DNA from 4 places in the Streptomyces sp. NPDC002566 genome. Region 1 is predicted to be linked to each of the others. Evidence: riboswitches for the same ligand, from Rfam matches in the RefSeq annotation. Region 1 holds a riboswitch; each other region holds the start of a gene.
The links. Region 1 has a riboswitch for cyclic di-AMP ahead of ACFYXA_RS20820 (transglycosylase SLT domain-containing protein). Riboswitches for the same ligand answer to the same signal wherever they lie in the genome.
Positions count from the first base shown of each region.

Region 2: another riboswitch for cyclic di-AMP. It lies ahead of ACFYXA_RS23760 (transglycosylase family protein); the one in region 1 lies ahead of ACFYXA_RS20820 (transglycosylase SLT domain-containing protein).
Region 3: another riboswitch for cyclic di-AMP. It lies ahead of ACFYXA_RS24195 (M23 family metallopeptidase); the one in region 1 lies ahead of ACFYXA_RS20820 (transglycosylase SLT domain-containing protein).
Region 4: another riboswitch for cyclic di-AMP. It lies ahead of ACFYXA_RS03750 (peptidoglycan DD-metalloendopeptidase family protein); the one in region 1 lies ahead of ACFYXA_RS20820 (transglycosylase SLT domain-containing protein).

Region 1 is NZ_JBIARD010000004.1:795,526-799,710, reverse strand. It holds gene ACFYXA_RS20830 (GNAT family N-acetyltransferase) at 1-203, opposite strand, end outside; gene ACFYXA_RS20825 (HAD family hydrolase) at 379-1,203, shown strand; gene ACFYXA_RS20820 (transglycosylase SLT domain-containing protein) at 1,320-1,790, opposite strand; cyclic di-AMP (ydaO/yuaA leader) riboswitch at 1,794-1,937, opposite strand; gene ACFYXA_RS20815 (polyprenyl synthetase family protein) at 2,579-3,589, shown strand; gene ACFYXA_RS20810 (outer membrane lipoprotein carrier protein LolA) at 3,949-4,185, shown strand, end outside.
Region 2 is NZ_JBIARD010000005.1:486,696-490,880, forward strand. It holds gene ACFYXA_RS23750 (cytochrome P450) at 1-808, shown strand, start outside; gene ACFYXA_RS23755 (transglycosylase family protein) at 1,020-2,081, shown strand; cyclic di-AMP (ydaO/yuaA leader) riboswitch at 2,311-2,479, shown strand; gene ACFYXA_RS23760 (transglycosylase family protein) at 2,483-3,193, shown strand; gene eno (phosphopyruvate hydratase) at 3,509-4,185, shown strand, end outside.
Region 3 is NZ_JBIARD010000006.1:18,817-23,001, reverse strand. It holds gene ACFYXA_RS24210 (MarR family transcriptional regulator) at 41-562, opposite strand; gene ACFYXA_RS24205 (dihydrofolate reductase family protein) at 613-1,746, shown strand; tRNA gene ACFYXA_RS24200 (tRNA-Met) at 1,846-1,919, shown strand; cyclic di-AMP (ydaO/yuaA leader) riboswitch at 2,272-2,430, shown strand; gene ACFYXA_RS24195 (M23 family metallopeptidase) at 2,438-3,484, shown strand; gene ACFYXA_RS24190 (aldo/keto reductase) at 3,560-4,185, shown strand, end outside.
Region 4 is NZ_JBIARD010000001.1:872,403-876,587, forward strand. It holds gene ACFYXA_RS03745 (alpha-galactosidase) at 1-1,593, shown strand, start outside; cyclic di-AMP (ydaO/yuaA leader) riboswitch at 1,900-2,058, shown strand; gene ACFYXA_RS03750 (peptidoglycan DD-metalloendopeptidase family protein) at 2,063-3,076, shown strand; gene ACFYXA_RS03755 (DUF6250 domain-containing protein) at 3,252-3,974, shown strand; gene ACFYXA_RS03760 (SGNH/GDSL hydrolase family protein) at 4,101-4,185, shown strand, end outside.

The DNA.
Region 1 (4,185 bases):
GGCAGGAAGCCGACCGGTTCGCGCCCCTCGTACACCACCGCCACACGCGTGCGCGGGCGCACGCGCCCCACTGCGTCGGCGAACTCGGGTTCCATGAAGGGGTTGCGTGGAGCGGTCGACGCCGCGCGCAGCGCGCGCCACCGCTCCCGTTCCCCCTCGCCGAGATCCTCCGGCTCCAGCACACGGATACGTCCACTGTTCAACCTGACCCCCCGATCAAGTCCCCCCGGACACTGTGGACGGTACCCCTCCAGACGGTGCGAGCGGTAGGTAGCGGACCATGTTGTTGCCAACCGGTGCAGAACCGCCCTTTCCCTCCCTGCGGAACGGTTGAATCGGCGGTGAGTTGAGGGTGTCCGGGATCCGTATTCTCTGGTCATGGCCGCACCTCACGCATATGCCGCGCGCTCCGCGTACACCCTCATCGCCACCGACCTGGACGGAACGCTGCTCCGCGACGACGACACGTTCTCCGACCGGTCGCTCGACGCGCTCGCACGGGTCGCGGCCGCCGGCGCCCGTCACCTCGTGGTGACCGGCCGCCCGGCACCACGGGTGCGGCCGCTGCTGAGGATCCTGCGGAGCAGGGGGCTCGCGGTGTGCGGACAGGGCGCGCAGGTGTACGACATCGCGGCGGACCGCCTGCTGTGGTCGGTCACCCTGGACCGGGAGCTGGCCGAGGTGGCCCTGGGCAAGATCGAGGCCGAGGTCGGCCAGGTGTACGCGGCGGTCGACCAGAACGGCGTCGACGGGCTGACCCTCATCGAGCCGGGCTACCGGATGCCGCACCCGACCCTGCCGGCCCTGCGGGTCGACTCGCGCGAGGACCTGTGGTGCGAGCCGATCAGCAAGGTGCTGCTGCGCCATCCCACCCTGTCCGACGACGAGTTGGCGGCGACGGCCCGCTCGGTGGTGGGTTCGCTCGCCACCGTCACCATGTCGGGGCCGGGCACGGTGGAACTCCAGCCGTCCGGCGTCACCAAGGCGACGGGACTCGCCCTGGCCGCCGAGCACCTCGGTCTGCGGCCTCAGGACACGCTCGCCTTCGGCGACATGCCCAACGACATCCCCATGTTCGACTGGGCGGCGCGCGGCGTGGCGATGGCGAACGCCCACCCCGAGCTCAAGGCGGTGGCCGACGAGGTGACGGCGTCGAACGAGGACGACGGCGTGGCCGTCGTCCTCGAACGACTCTTCCCCTAGACGCACGGACCCTGCGGGGCTACGGGTCCTACGGGGCTACGGGTCCTACGTGTCTACGGGTCCTACGTGTCTACGGAGCCCCGGGTACTGCGGGTCTCCGGGTCCTACGGGTACGTCTAGTACGCGCCGAAGACGTTGTCGATGGAGCCGTACCGGGCCGCCGCGTAGTTGCAGGCGGCGGTGATGTTGGCGACCGGGTCGTAGGGGTCGTACGCGGTGCCGGCGACGTGGTACGCGGCGAAGGTCGGGTCGATGACCTGGAGCAGCCCCTTGGACGGGGTGCCCTTCGCCGCGTTGGAGTCCCACAGGTTGATGGCGTTCGGGTTGCCCGAGGACTCGCGGATGATGTTGCGGTAGATGCCGTGGTAGGTGCCCGGGATCTTCTTCTCGGCCATGATGGCGAGCGACTGGCGGATCCACCCGTCCAGGTTGTTGGGGTAGCCGGCGAGCGTGGTCTCGGGGGCGGCGGTGGTGGCGGCCGAGGCGGTGCTCGCTCCGGCGACGGGGAGGGCGAGCGCGGCGACGCCGGCGCAGGCGACGGCGATGGCGCGGATGAAGCGGCGGCGGTGCTGAGCGGCAGCGGACATGGGGACGTTCCTCTCCGGCGCCTGCGGGGTGAGCTGTCGGGTTCGGGCGAGAGCTGCCCGGTCGGCGCCGTGGGGCACGGCGACACGACTTCACCCCGAGCCGGCCCGGCACGTGCGTGACGTACTCCGGTCCGGCGTTCTGCCTGAGTCCCCCGCTCCTGCCGTGCGCGAGTGGTTCGTCGATGGAAGTCGCCGGACGGCGGCAGGATGAGGCGTCTGTCCGGCTGGCCGGGAACGTATGCGAGAGCACATGTCCGAAACAAGTGTCGGAATCACGGAAAACCCCTATTGACCTTGGTCTGGTGTTTATGGGGCGCTTGATCCTTTGCATTCGGCAAGCGTCAACTCGCGTGACGCGGTGGGGGATCCAGGGGCTGGCGGATTCCCGCGCCTCCGGCGGTGAAGTGAGCCAACTCACCCGCGATGACAAGACCGACTAAATCGGACATCGGGTTCCAAGTCGCTTTTAAAAGGGCGTGAGCGGAATCCGATGGAATTAACGGAGCGGAATGTCTGATTTAGTGCCCAGGTTCCGATTTATTTGGCGGGCGTCGTGAGATTCGGCACATCGGGGGTCGTCGTCGGTCGGCGGGGTGGAGGGGAGTTTCCGGGGTACCGGCGCTTCGCGGGCCGGACGCGGCACCTCCCGGTCGGGCGACGTGGGGCCGGGGGACGTGGGGGCTTATCGGTGATCGAAACATGACCGGATACGCTGACTTGAGTGAGGTCGGCGACCTATCGACAAACCGTGTGAGCGCCAGCGGACACCAGCAGACAGGAGACCCCTCGTGACCGTCGTCGGGCCGTTTGGGCTGAGCGTGCGGGACCAGGCTCTGGAAGCCGATGTCCAGGCCGGATTGGCGGCTGTCGAGGAAGGCCTGTTCGAGGCCACCAAGAGTGCGGTCCCCTTCATCACCGAGGCCGCGCAGCATCTGGTGAAGGCGGGCGGGAAGCGGTTCCGGCCCCTGCTGGTGATGCTGTCGGCGCAGTTCGGGGACCGGCACGCGCCGGGCATCGTGCCGTCCGCCGTGGTCGTCGAGCTGACCCACCTGGCCACGCTGTACCACGACGACGTGATGGACGAGGCCGAGGTGCGGCGCGGGGTGTCCAGCGCGAACACGCGGTGGGGCAACTCGGTCGCGGTGCTCACCGGCGACTTCCTCTTCGCCCGCGCCTCCCACATCCTCGCCGACCTCGGGCCCGAGGCGGTCCGGGTGCAGGCGGAGGCGTTCGAACGGCTGGTCACCGGCCAGATCCTGGAGACGGCCGGTCCGACGGACGGCCGGGACCCGGTCGAGCACTACCTCGACGTGCTGGGCGGCAAGACCGGCTCCCTGGTCGCGGTGGCGTGCCGCTTCGGCGCGATGATGTCCGGCGCCGACGAGACGGTCGTCGACGTGCTCACCCAGTACGGGGAGCGGCTCGGGGTCGCCTTCCAGCTCGCGGACGACGTCCTGGACATCGCCTCGGACTCGCACGAGTCGGGCAAGACGCCCGGGACGGACCTGCGGGAGGGCATCCCCACGCTGCCGGTGCTGCGGCTGCGGGAGCGCGCGGAGCGGCTGTCGCTGCCGGAGGACATCGCGCTCTGCGAACTGCTCGACTCCGACCTCAGCGACGACGCGCGGCACGCGGAGGCGCTGGCCGCCCTCCGGGCCCACCCGGCGCTGGAGCAGGCCCGCGCGGACACCGTGCGGTACGCCAAGGAGGCGCGGGCCGCGCTGGCGCCGCTGCGGGAGTGCGAGGCGAAGCGGGCGCTGCTGGAGCTGTGCGACGCGGTGGTGCACCGGGCGGGGTGACGCCCCGCCACTCGAGGGCACGCGCCTCCACCCCCTGAGCGACCCCCCTGGGAATCCCTTCACCCCTGAGCGCCCCCCTGGGAATCCCTTCGCCCCTGAGCGGCCCCCTGGGAATCCCTTCACCCCGTCAGATCCCCCTCCGCCCCCTACGGGTACCCCCACCCGCTCAACCCCCGTGTCATACCGCAGGCGTACGCGTAGTTGCGCCCTCGGGTTGACGTATCGAGGCGGGTTGTTTGGTCATATGGAAACCACGGAAATCACCACCGCTCACCGATTCGGGTGAGAATGGCGGCTTGTGGTGGGGACCGTCGCACCCGAGATGACCAGCCGCCGCCGACGACGGAGGTAAGGCACACATGGCACCGTTCGCATCCGACGACCGCACGCACGCCGGGGAGGCCGACGACCTGCCCGTCGGACGACGCAAGGCCGTGCGGTACGTCGTCCCGGTCACCGTGGTGGGCGTCGCGGCGGCGACGATCGGGCTCGTCCCGGCGCTCGCCGACTCGGGCGACCCCGACCTGCCGAAGATCACCGCCCAGCAGCTCATCCAGAAGATCGCCGCCTCGGACGTCCAGCAGCTGTCCGGCACC
Region 2 (4,185 bases), on a different contig from region 1:
CTACGCCATCTGCGACCTGCTGGGCGTCCCCCGCGAGGACCAGGACGACTTCCGGGACTGGGCGGGGATGATGATCCGGCACGGCGGGGGGCCGCGCGGCGGAGTCGCGCGGTCGGTGAAGAAGATGCGCGGCTATCTCGCCGAGCTCATCCACCGCAAACGCGAGGCCCTCACACCGGAACCCGTCCCCGGCGAGGACCTCATCTCCGGTCTCATCCGCGCCTCCGACCACGGCGAGCACCTCACCGAGAACGAGGCCGCCGCCATGGCGTTCATCCTCCTGTTCGCCGGGTTCGAGACCACCGTGAACCTGATCGGGAACGGCACCTACGCCCTGCTCACCCACCCCGGTCAGCGCCACCGCCTGCAGGACTCCCTCGCCGCGGGCGACCGCGCCCTGCTGGAGAACGGCGTGGAGGAACTCCTGCGCTACGACGGCCCGGTGGAGCTCGCCACCTGGCGGTTCGCCACCCGCCCGCTCAGCATCGGCGGCCAGGACATCGCCGCCGGCGATCCCGTCCTCGTCGTCCTCGCCGCGGCCGACCGCGATCCGGAACGCTTCACCGAACCCGACACCCTCGACCTGAGCCGCCGTGACAACCAGCACCTCGGCTACGGCCACGGCATCCACTACTGCCTCGGCGCGCCCCTCGCACGGCTGGAGGGGCAGACCGCGCTGGCGACCCTCCTCACCCGTCTCCCCGACCTCCGACTGGCCGTGGAACCCGAGGAGTTGAGGTGGCGCGGCGGCCTCATCATGCGCGGACTGCGCACCCTCCCCGTGGAGTTCACCCCGGTCGAACGGTGACTCCGCGAAGACCTCGCGCCGGCTCCCAAACCTGATGGCGTGTGACCGGATTGCGAAACGAAGGTGACCGATTCTCAACTCTGTGATCTTCACGTGATCTACGCGGCATTAACTTGTGACAAGCGATCGTCTGCCGATACGTTCACTCGTCAACGCGGCGACCCTCTTTCGCTCGCCGCGAGGGCACTGCTGTCTCGAGAAAGGCGTTCGCATGCTCACCGGGAACGGTCGTCACCGTCGCCCCCGCCAGGCCCCGGCCCTCATCGTCGCGGCCGGTGTGACCGGCTCCGCCATCGCCATCCCCCTGCTCGGCGCCTCGGCGGCGAGCGCGGCCGACGGCACCGTGTGGGACCGGGTGGCGGAGTGCGAGAGCGGCGGCTCCTGGAGCGCGAACCAGGGCGGCGGCGAGTACGGCGGTCTGTCGCTCAGTCAGGAGGACTGGGACAAGTACGGCGGGAGCGACTACGCCTCGCGTCCCGACCTGGCCAGCCGCAACCAGCAGATCGCCGTCGCCCAGAAGGTCCTCGCCGGCGAGGGTGTGGGCGCGTGGGGCACCTGCGGCCTGACCTCCGGGCTCACCGCCGACGCGGCCACGGGCGACGTGGACACCGGCCTCGCGGACGACTCGTCCGACTCCTCGATCACCTCCGGCCTGGCCGACCTCTCCAGAGGCTCCGGTTCCTCGGGCTCCTCCCAGGAGTCCGGCAGCGGCTCCGCCGGATCGGAGAAGAGTGCGGGTGATTCGCAGTCTTCGCCCTCCGTGTCACCTTCGTCTCCTTCCTCCCCTTCGTCCAGTTCATCCGAATCGCCCTCCCCTGCGGGTGACGGCTCGTCGAAGCCGGGCAGCGCGGCCGGCTCCGGTGGGGCACAGGCGGGTGACAGCTCGCCCACCGAGTCCCCGAAACTGGACGAGTCGGACAAGTCCGGTCAGGATGCCGGTTCCTGGAGCCTCGTCGACACCGGCTCCCTCACCGCGGGCTCCGCCGACGCCGAGGCGCCCGGCGCCGACGCCCTCGGCTCCGGACGCCACCGCGGCTCCACCGCGGAGGAGAGTGCCGGCGACACCACCCCCTCCTCCGGCCGCCACGCCGCCAATCCCCTCGGCGCCGCGGGCACCTACACCGTCCGCGACGGCGACTCCCTGGACTCCATCGCCGACTCCCTTGGCGTCGACGGCGGATGGCGCGCCCTCTACGACGCCAACCGGGACTCCATCGGCGCCGACCCGGCCGACATCGCACCCGGTCAGACCCTGGTCACCGTGGTCGGCTGACCCGGCGGAGGAGTGGATCAAGAGGGCCGAAAACCCCCCGAAACGGGGGGAGTTCACGTCACATTTCGCTCATAAATGTCCGTTTCGGTGAAAGTGTGGGATGAGTCTCAGAGGCCCCTCTCGTCTTTGATATTCCGTCGGTTCCGTGCCTACGGTCGTGACCGCTCGGCAACCCGAGCCCCGGCTGCCGCTACGCCGAATCCTGCCGACGGCCGCCCGGGAACAGTCGTCGCATCATGCGCCGCGGGCAGGAGCGGGGGACCCAAGGTAAGCGCCGGGCCCAGCGGTTCAGCTGGATCCGGCTAGGGGTGAAGCCACGCCTCCGACGGAGGAGTGGCCGGGCAACCCAACCGGCCCGAACCCGACAGCTCACCTCGTAGGCGTCGGTGAGGGGATCCACCATGCTGTTTTCCGCCAAGGGCAAGCACCGTCGTCCCGCCAAGGCCACCCGTGCCGCCGCGCTGGCCGGTGTCACCGGCGTCGCCATCGCCGCCCCGCTGATGGCCGCGGGCAACGCCTCCGCCGCCACCTCCTCCGAGTGGGACGCCGTCGCCCAGTGCGAGTCGGGCGGCAACTGGTCCATCAACACCGGCAACGGCTACTACGGCGGGCTGCAGTTCTCCGCCTCCACCTGGTCCGCGTACGGCGGCACGCAGTACGCCTCCACCGCCGACAAGGCGAGCAAGTCGCAGCAGATCCAGGTCGCCGAGAAGGTCCTGTCGAGCCAGGGCAAGGGCGCATGGCCGGTCTGCGGCAAGGGCCTGTCCGGCGCCGCGTACACCGGCGGCTCCTCCGGCAGCGGCTCCGGTTCCGGCTCCTCCGGCAGCGGTTCCGGCTCCTCGGACTCGGGCAGCCGCTCCACCGAGAAGCAGAGCGCCTCCCGCTCGACCGAGCGTCCGGCCGTCAAGAGCCAGAAGACGGTCACCACGCCGACCGGCGAGAAGGTCAAGAAGGGCGACGGCGAGTACAAGGTCGTCGAGGGCGACACCCTGAGCACCATCGCCACCAAGCAGAAGGTCGCCGGCGGCTGGGCCAAGCTCTTCGAGCTGAACAAGGACATCGTCGAGGACGCCAACCTCATCTACCCGGGCCAGCAGCTTCACCTGAAGTGACGCCCGGCTCCGGCCGAAGCCGCAGCGTCCTCACGAGCGAGGCCCGCACACCCGGGGCCTCGTGAGGGCCGCCCCCGTCCCCACAGGCTCCCCGCCCCGGTGCGTTCTCCCCCGTACGCACCGGGGCGGGGTTCGTTCTTCCCGCCGCCGGGCGTTCTCCCGGTGTTCGCCCGCCTTCCTCGCCACCCCTCTTTGTTCCGGCCGGGAACAATGTGTACCGTCTGTCTGTCCACGGGACGGTCGGTCGGCTGCCGACGGCCCCGGGGCGGTTAGGCTCTAGTCGAACCAGCGTCACATCCCATGAAGGAGATGCTCGTGCCGTCCATCGACGTCGTCGTAGCCCGGGAAATCCTGGACTCCCGAGGCAACCCCACGGTCGAGGTCGAGGTCGGCCTCGACGACGGCAGCACGGGTCGTGCCGCCGTCCCCTCCGGCGCTTCCACCGGCGCCTTCGAGGCCGTCGAACTCCGCGACGGTGACCCCGACCGCTACCTCGGCAAGGGTGTCGAGAAGGCCGTCCTCGCCGTCATCGAGCAGATCGGCCCCGAGCTCGTCGGCTACGACGCCACCGAGCAGCGCCTGATCGACCAGGCCATGTTCGACCTGGACGCCACCGACAACAAGGGCTCCCTCGGCGCCAACGCCATCCTCGGCGTCTCCCTCGCCGTCGCCCACGCCGCCTCCGAGGCCAGCGACCTGCCGCTGTTCCGCTACCTGGGCGGCCCCAACGCGCACCTGCTGCCGGTGCCGATGATGAACATCCTGAACGGCGGCTCGCACGCCGACACCAACGTGGACATCCAGGAGTTCATGATCGCCCCGATCGGCGCGGAGTCCTTCTCCGAGGCCCTGCGCTGGGGCGCCGAGGTCTACCACACCCTCAAGAAGGTGCTGAAGCGCAAGGGCCTGAGCACCGGCCTCGGCGACGAGGGCGGCTTCGCCCCGAACCTGGACTCCAACCGTGCCGCCCTCGACCTCATCCTCGAGGCCGT
Region 3 (4,185 bases), on a different contig from region 1:
TCACTCGGTCCCGGTCGGTCTCACGCGGTCCCGGCCGGTCTCACTCGTTCCCGGAGCACGGCGACGACCGGCGGCGCCACGGGAGGTCCTCCGGCGCGCCCTCCTCGCCGTCGCCCTGGAGTCCCCGCGTGACCTGCGTGAAGATCTCCTCCAGTTGCCCCACCTGCTCCGGCGTGAGCCGGTCGAACAGGAAGGCCCGGACCGTGTCGACATGGCCGGGCGCCGTGTTCTCCAGGACCGTCATGCCCTCGTCGGTCAGGACCGCGACGCTTCCCCGCCTGTCCCAGCGGCAGTCCTCGCGCCGCAGCAGCCCGTCCTTCTCCAGCCGGGTGACCGCGTACGTCAGCCGGCTGCGGGTGATCTTCAGCCGTTCGGCGAGGTCCGTCATCCGCAGCCGGCGTTCCGGCGACTCGGAGAGGTTCGCGAGGATGGAGTAGTAGAGATGGGGCATGCCGGCCTCCTGCTGGAGCTGCCGGTCGATGGCGTCCTCCAGGAGGAGGTAGCCGGCGACGTAAGCGCGCCAGGCGCGCTGCTCCTCGGGGGTGAGCCAGCGGGTCGTCATGCCACCAGTGTAAGTTTGCTTCAAACTTGAACCAAGGGAGAGGTCGCGCGATGCCGTACCCGTACGTCCTGCTGTCCGCCGCCGTCTCCCTCGACGGCTACCTGGACGACACCGGCCCCGATCGCCTGCTGCTCTCCAGTCCCGCCGACTTCGACCGGGTCGACGAGGTGCGCGCCTCGGTGGACGCCATCCTGGTCGGCGCCGGCACCATCCGCGCGGACAACCCCCGGCTCCTGGTCAACTCCCCGGACCGCAGGGCTGCCCGGGTCGCTTCGGGCCGCCCTGAGTACCCGCTCAAGGTCACGGTCAGCGGCTCCGGCGAGCTGGACCCGGCGGCGAACTTCTGGCGCACGGGCGGCGAGAAGGTCGTCTACACCACCGACGAGGGAGCCGGGCGCGCCCGCTCGCTCGGCATCGCCGCCGACGTCGTCCCGCTCGGCCCCGCCCTGGACTGGCGCCGGCTCCTCGAACACCTGCATGACGTCCGGGGCGTGCGGCGCCTCATGGTCGAGGGCGGCGGGACGATCCACACCCAGCTCCTCCAGCAGGGCCTCGCCGACGAGATCCAGCTCGTCCTGGCTCCCCTCTTCGTGGGCGACGCGGGCGCGCCCCGGCTCTTCGGGCCCGGCGGCTACCAGGGCGGACGGCTGCGGCTGGTCGAGACGCGGCGCATCGAGGACGTCGTCCTCACCCGCTACGAGCCCACCGCGCCCGGCACCGGACCGCTGCCCGTCGCCGCCGACCGGCACTGGCTGGCCCTCGCCTGTGAGCTGGCGGCCGCCTGCCCGCCGTCGCGGACCGCGTTCAGCGTGGGCGCGGTGGTGGTGGCCGCCGACGGGACGGAGCTGGCGCGCGGTCACTCGCGGGAGGCCGGCGACCCGGTCGTCCACGCGGAGGAGGCGGCCCTCGCGAAGATCGACCCCGCGGACCCCCGGCTGGCGACGGCGACCGTGTACAGCAGCCTGGAGCCCTGCGCGCAGCGCTCCTCCCGGCCGGCCCCCTGCGCCCGTCTGATCCTGGACGCGGGCGTCCGCCGTGTGGCGACGGCCTGGCGGGAGCCGGACACCTTCGTCCGCGAGGCCGACGGCAGCGGGCTGCTGGCTTCCGCGGGAGTGGAAGTGCTGGTGCTGCCCGAGTACGAGGAGCGTGCCAGAGTTCCCAACAGCCACCTGACGGCACCCTGAGCGCGCCCCGGTTTCCGGCCCGCCCGGGCCCTGAGCGCCCCTGATCCGGGCGGTGGTCATTCGGGGTCCCGCGCATGGTCTACACTGGTGTCATACCGACGCGGGGTGGAGCAGCTCGGTAGCTCGCTGGGCTCATAACCCAGAGGTCGCAGGTTCAAATCCTGTCCCCGCTACTGAAGGCCGAGGGCCGGAACCCATTGGGTTCCGGCCCTCGGTGCGTCTCCCTCCGGAGGGCTACCCCGTGTACCGCCCGGGAGGGATGACTCCCTTGATCGCCGTCACATAGTGTGACCGCATGAGCGCCCTGCGCATGGCGTCCGGGCGCCCGTCACTTGTGGTGTCCGGTTCAGGAGTGACCCGTAGGGGTGGAGGGGCGGTCAACTCGCCCGTTTTTCACCGCTCATGGGGAGAACGTCCAGGCCAGAAATGTTGTTGATCAAGAAGAACGGCTTGGAAACATGCCCCTGCGTCTATTAACGTTCGATAACGCAGCGCGGTCGTCCCAGCCGACACAAGAGTCGGCTCCGTGCGCACGCGCCGAATCCCGCAAGGGAACCGGGGAACCACCACCATGGGGTGAATCACGCGAAGCCGCCGTATGACAACGGCCGGTTTACGCGCGTAGGAGACCTTCCCGCTCCGAACCCGTCAGCTAACCCGGTAGGCGACGGAAGGAAAGGAGTACGCCCGCGTGGCGTCCAACCGGCCTGCCGCAGAAGCCCCCTCCGTGCCCAGCCAGACGTTCGGCTATGGCAGCTACCGCACCGACGAGGGCCCCTGGGAGGAATGGAACCCCACCGCGGAGTCCGTTCGCCCGGTTCGCGGCCGGCATCGTGTCGCCAAGCAGCGCGGCGGACTCGCCCGTAGCTCCACGGTTCTCGGCGTCGGCGTCATAGCCGCAGTCGGCGGCGCCGGCATGGCCAGCGCCAACACCGGCAAGCCGCCGGTCTCCATCTCCATGCCGGACCTCCCCTCCGTGGGTTCCCTCATCTCCGACGATGACACCCCCCAGGAGAGCGCACCGGCCCTCGCCGCCTTCGGCAGCGTCACCGCCGAGCCGGTGGCCACCGCGACCGCGGACCAGACCGTCGCCGAGAGCACCGCCGACGCCGGCGAGGTGCTCCGCAGCCGGATCATGGCGCAGGCCGAGTCGCAGCAGACCCAGATCGAGGCCAAGGCGGCCGAGGCCGCCAAGGCGGCCGCCGTCAAGGCCCAGGCTGACGCCGCCGCGAAGGCCAAGGAGGAGGCGGAGGCCAAGGCCGCCGCCGCGAAGCAGAAGGCCGCCGAGGAAGCCGCGGAGAAGGCCGAGGCCGCACGCCTGGCCAAGCTCGCCGGCCAGTACACGCTGCCGACCTCCTCGTACACCCTCACCTCGACGTTCGGCGAGGCCGGCGCCTACTGGTCCTCCGGGCACCACACCGGGCTCGACTTCGCCGCCCCCACCGGCACCCTGATCAAGGCCGTGCACAGCGGCACGATCACCTCGGCCGGCTGGGACGGGTCGTACGGGTACAAGACCGAGCTGACCCTGGACGACGGCACCGAGATCTGGTTCGCCCACCAGTCCTCCATCAGCGTCAGCGTCGGCCAGAAGGTCACCACCGGCGAGGTCATCGGCCGCGTCGGCGCCACCGGCAACGTCACCGGCGCCCACCTCCACCTCGAGGTGCACCCCGGCGGCGGCAGCTCCGGCATCGACCCGGCGGCCTGGCTGCGGGACAAGGGACTCAACCCCTGAGGTTGTCCTGACGTTTGCGAACTCTTGGCCGGAGGTGCGGAATGCGCACCTCCGGCCTTCGCGTTGAAGTGAGGCATGACTTCTCTGCGCAAGCTAGGTTCCTCCGACCTCGAGGTCTTCCCGCTGGCCCTCGGGGGCAACGTCTTCGGCTGGACCGCCGACGAGGCGGCCACCTTCGCCGTCCTGGACGCCTACACGGCCGCAGGCGGCAACTTCCTCGACACCGCCGACTCCTACTCCGCCTGGGTCGAGGGCAACAGCGGCGGTGAGTCCGAGACGCTCATCGGCAAGTGGCTCCGTGCGCGCGGCAACCGCGACGACGTCGTCGTCGCGACGAAGGTCAGCCAGCACCCCGACTACCAGGGGCTGACCGCCGCCAACATCAAGGCCGCCGCCGACGCCTCCCTCCGCCGCCTCGGCACCGACCACATCGACCTCTACTACACCCACTTCGACAAGCCCGAGGTCCCCGTCGAGGAGATCGTCGGCGCGCTCGACGAGCTGGTGAAAGCGGGCAAGGTGCGGCACATCGCCGCCTCCAACATCTCGCCCGAGCGACTGCGCGCCTCCCTTGAGTTCTCCGACCGCGAGGGACTCGCCCGGTACGTGGCCCTCCAGCCCCACTACAACCTGGTCTCCCGCGACACCTACGAGGGCGCGCTGCAGGAGACCGCCGCCGAGGCCGGTCTCGCCGCCGTCCC
Region 4 (4,185 bases), on a different contig from region 1:
CTGTCCCAGCTGCACGGCCGCTGGGCCGCGGAGTCCCGGCTCACCCGCGCGCCCCTCACCTACGGCGAGAAGGTCATCGGCAGCCGCCGCGGCCACACCAGCCACCAGCACCTGCCCTGGGTCGCCCTGGACGCCGACGCCACCGAGGAGCGCGGCGAGGTCTACGGCTGCGCCCTGGGCTGGTCCGGGTCCTGGCGGATCTCCGTCGCCCAACTGCCCGACGCGCGCGTGCAGATCACCGGCGGCGCCGGCCACGACGACTCGGGCCTGCTGCTGCTCGCTCCCGGCGAGGAGTTCACCACGCCCGTCTTCGCCGGCCTGTGGACCGACGAGGGCTTCGGGGGCGCCAGCCGCGCCTGGCACGCCTACCAGCGCGCCCACGTGATCCCCGACGCCGAGCGCGACCGGCCGGTGCTGTTCAACTCCTGGGAGGCCACCTACTTCGACATCTCCGAGGAGCAGCAGGCCACTCTCGCCCGCCGCGCCGCGGCCGTCGGCGTCGAGCTGTTCGTGGTCGACGACGGCTGGTTCGGCGCGCGCACCGGCGACCACGCGGGGCTCGGCGACTGGACGCCCAACCCGGACCGCTTCCCCAAGGGCCTGAAGCCGCTCGCCGAGTACGTGCACGCGCTCGGCATGCAGTTCGGCATCTGGGTCGAGCCCGAGATGGTCAACCCGGACAGCGACCTGTACCGGGCGCACCCCGACTGGGTGCAGTTCCAGCCGGGCCGCAAGCGGACGGAACTGCGCAACCAACTGGTCCTCAACCTCGCCCGCGAGGACGTCCGTGAGTACCTCTGGCAGCGGCTCGACACCCTGCTGTCCAGTGCGCCGATCGACTACGTCAAGTGGGACTTCAACCGCTGCTTCACCGACGCCGGCTGGCCGGACGACCCGTATCCGCAGCGGCTCTGGGTGGACCATGTGCGCGGCCTGTACGCCCTGTTGGACCGGTTGCGGGAGGCACACCCCGGTGTCGCCTTCGAGTCCTGCTCGGGCGGCGGCGGGCGGATCGACCTCGGGATCATGAGCCGTACCGACCAGGTGTGGACCTCCGACAACACCGACCCGCTGGACCGGCTCGCCATCCAGCACGGCTTCAGTCAGATCCATCCCGCGCGGGTGATGGCCGCCTGGGTCACCGACAGTCCCAACACCCAGCTCAACGGCCGCGTCAGCTCGCTGCGGTTCCGGTTCGTCAGCGCGATGGCGGGAGTGCTCGGCGTCGGCGGCGACCTGTCCGAGTGGACCGAGGAGGAACTCGCCGAGGCCCGGCGCTGGGTGGATCTCTACAAGGAGATCCGGCCCCTCGTCCAGCACGGCGACCTCCACCGGCTGCGCGCCCCCGAGGGCGGCCTGAGCGCGGTGCAGTACGTGCGCGGGGACGAGAGCGTCGTCCTCGCCTGGCTCCAGGCGCAGCGCTACGGTGAGCCGGCGCCGGCGGTGCGGTTGCGCGGCCTGGACCCGAAGGCGTCGTACGAATGCCTCGAAACGGGCGAAGTGCACCGAGGGGCGGTGCTGTTGCATCACGGGTTGCGCACGGGACTGCGTGGTGACCTCGATGCGACGGTTGTCCGTCTGCGTCGCATTTGAGCGCTCTACCCGCATTGGAGTTCTTCGTTCAACTCGGTCTGGAATAAGGGGCGCTGGAACGGTGCGGCGTGAGCAGCGTCATATTCGTGACCGTGCGTCATTAGCCATGTTCACGTAATTCGTGGAGTTTTCATGGGCGTTTCCCGCAGAATCCGTCACCTGGTGCACGGAGTGTGACGGGAGCGCGGCGCAGCGGATCACGACGCGGACGTCACCGGGGCACGTGTCGCTTGTCGCCGCGTGTCCGGGTCGCTTAGGTTTCACGCCAATCCGGACGGACGCCGAATCCTGCCGCCGACCGGAACCCGCAGACACTCACCCGTCCACGGCAGGAGCGGGGGACCCACAGGCACGACCGCCTGTTCCGGTCTCCGGAACAGGCTTGGGGTAAAGCCGCGCTCCGGCGCGGCCGGGCATCTCCAGCCCGCACCCGACAGCTCACCTCGCAGGCGCCGGAGAGGAACCCGCCATGCCCGCGAAGGGTAAGCACCGCCGTCCCAAGGCCCCGCGCTTCAGCCGTTCCATCGCCGCCGCCGGCACCGGCGGCGCGGCACTCGCCCTCCCGCTCATAGGCGCCGCCGGCGCCCACGCGGCTCCCGCCCAGTCGGCGGCCCAGTCCGTCTCCTCCGTCTCGGACAAGCCCGTGCAGACCGTCCCGGTCGCGCAGCGCTCCGCCGCGGCCGAGGCCCCGGCCGCGGCGAACACCACGACCTACACGGTCCGGTCCGGCGACTACCTCTCCCGGATCGCGGACGAGCAGCACGTGCGCGGCGGCTGGCAGAAGCTGTACGCCGACAACCGCGAGGCCGTCGGTGAGGACCCCTCGCTCATCCACCCCGGTCTGAAGCTGTCGATCGGCAAGCGGGCGGCGGCCGGTTCCGCGGGCGCCGCCGGTTCCGGTGACACGGCGTCGAAGAGCTCGCGCTCGGTGCACTCCTCGAAGTCGTCCGCCCCGAAGTCCTCCCACTCTTCGAAGTCTTCGCACTCCTCGCACTCCTCGAAGTCGTCGCACTCTTCGCGGTCCGCCACGAAGGCGTCGGCCGGCCAGACCACCCGCGGCGGCGGCAACGTCTCCGGCTTCCGCCTCCCCGTGTCCGACGCGTCCGTCGGCACCCCGTACCGGATGTCCGGCAGCATGTGGTCCAGCGGCTACCACACCGGCGTCGACTTCGTCGTCCCGACCGGCACCACCCTCAAGGCCGTCGGCGCGGGCACGGTCGTCTCCGCGGGCTGGGGCGGCGCGTACGGCAACCAGGTCGTCATCCGGCTCGCCGACGGCCACTACGCCCAGTACGCCCACCTCTCCGCGCTCTCCGTCTCGGCCGGCCAGAGCGTCTTCCCCGGCCAGCAGGTCGGCCTCTCCGGCTCGACCGGCAACGTGACCGGACCGCACCTGCACTTCGAGATCCGCACCACGCCGGACTACGGCTCCGACGTCGACCCGGTCGCCTACCTCCGCGCGCGCGGCGTCTCCGTCGGCTGACGGGCCCCCGTGGCCGCCACGAGTCCGTGATCGTCGTATTGCGGTCTCGTGGCAGGGCTCCCGGGGTGTCGACAGCGGTGGCGGGGCGAGGGCACAGTGAGCTCCGCCCGTCGGCGGGCAAGCGCTTTCCGCGCTGTCCGCCGTACTCCGCGCGTCACGAAGGAGCCGTTCCCCCATGACGACCTCGCGCAGAGCGTTCGGCGCCCTGGCCGCCGGCGCCGCCCTTGCCGCGATCGCCCCCGCGGCCACCGCGAACGCCGCCCCCGCAGGCGGCGCGCCCCGGTGCCGTCGGCTCGTCGCCCACGACGACTTCCGGCACGGCCTGTGCCGGTGGGCCGTGGAACTGGAGAACGGCGGCACGGTCACCGCCTCCCGGGGCACCCTCGAGGTGGACGTGCCCGCCGGCGCGACGATCTGGTACCGGGAGCGGCTCGAAGGACCGTACGTCCTCCAGTACACGGCGACCCCCGTCTCCGCCGGCGGGGCCAACGACCGCGTCTCCGACCTCAACAACTTCTGGAACGCCGTCGACGTCCGTTCCCCGGACGACCTCTTCGCCACGCCCAGGGGCGGCGCCCTCGCGGAGTACGACCACCTCACGACGTACTACGTCGGCTACGGCGCCAACTCCAACACCACGACCCGGATGCGCCGTTACGTCGGCCGGCCGGGGGAACGGCCGCTGCTGTACGACTACACCGAGCCGCTGCTCGTCGCGGGCGAGCCGAACCACGTCCGCATCGTGTCCGACGGCTCCACCGTCCAGTGGTGGAACAACGGGCGGCTCGTGTTCGACCACACCGACCCCGAGCCCTACACCGGCGGGCACTTCGCGTTCCGCACCACGTGGAGCCACTTCCGCATCGACGACTTCCGCGTGTGGTCCCTTATTCCTTGATTGGCAAATTCTTTAGGGGTGTCCTTTCTCACCGCCAGTCAACCCTTGCCTACGGTCGCGTAGGTCACATTCGACGGTGAATCATGCACTGCTGTGGCAGACGATTCGAAGAATGACAGCAGATCAGTGATCGGGTCGTACGTGGCGGTGGGGGACAGCTTCACCGAGGGCGTCGGCGACCCCGGGCCCGACGGGGCGTTCGTCGGCTGGG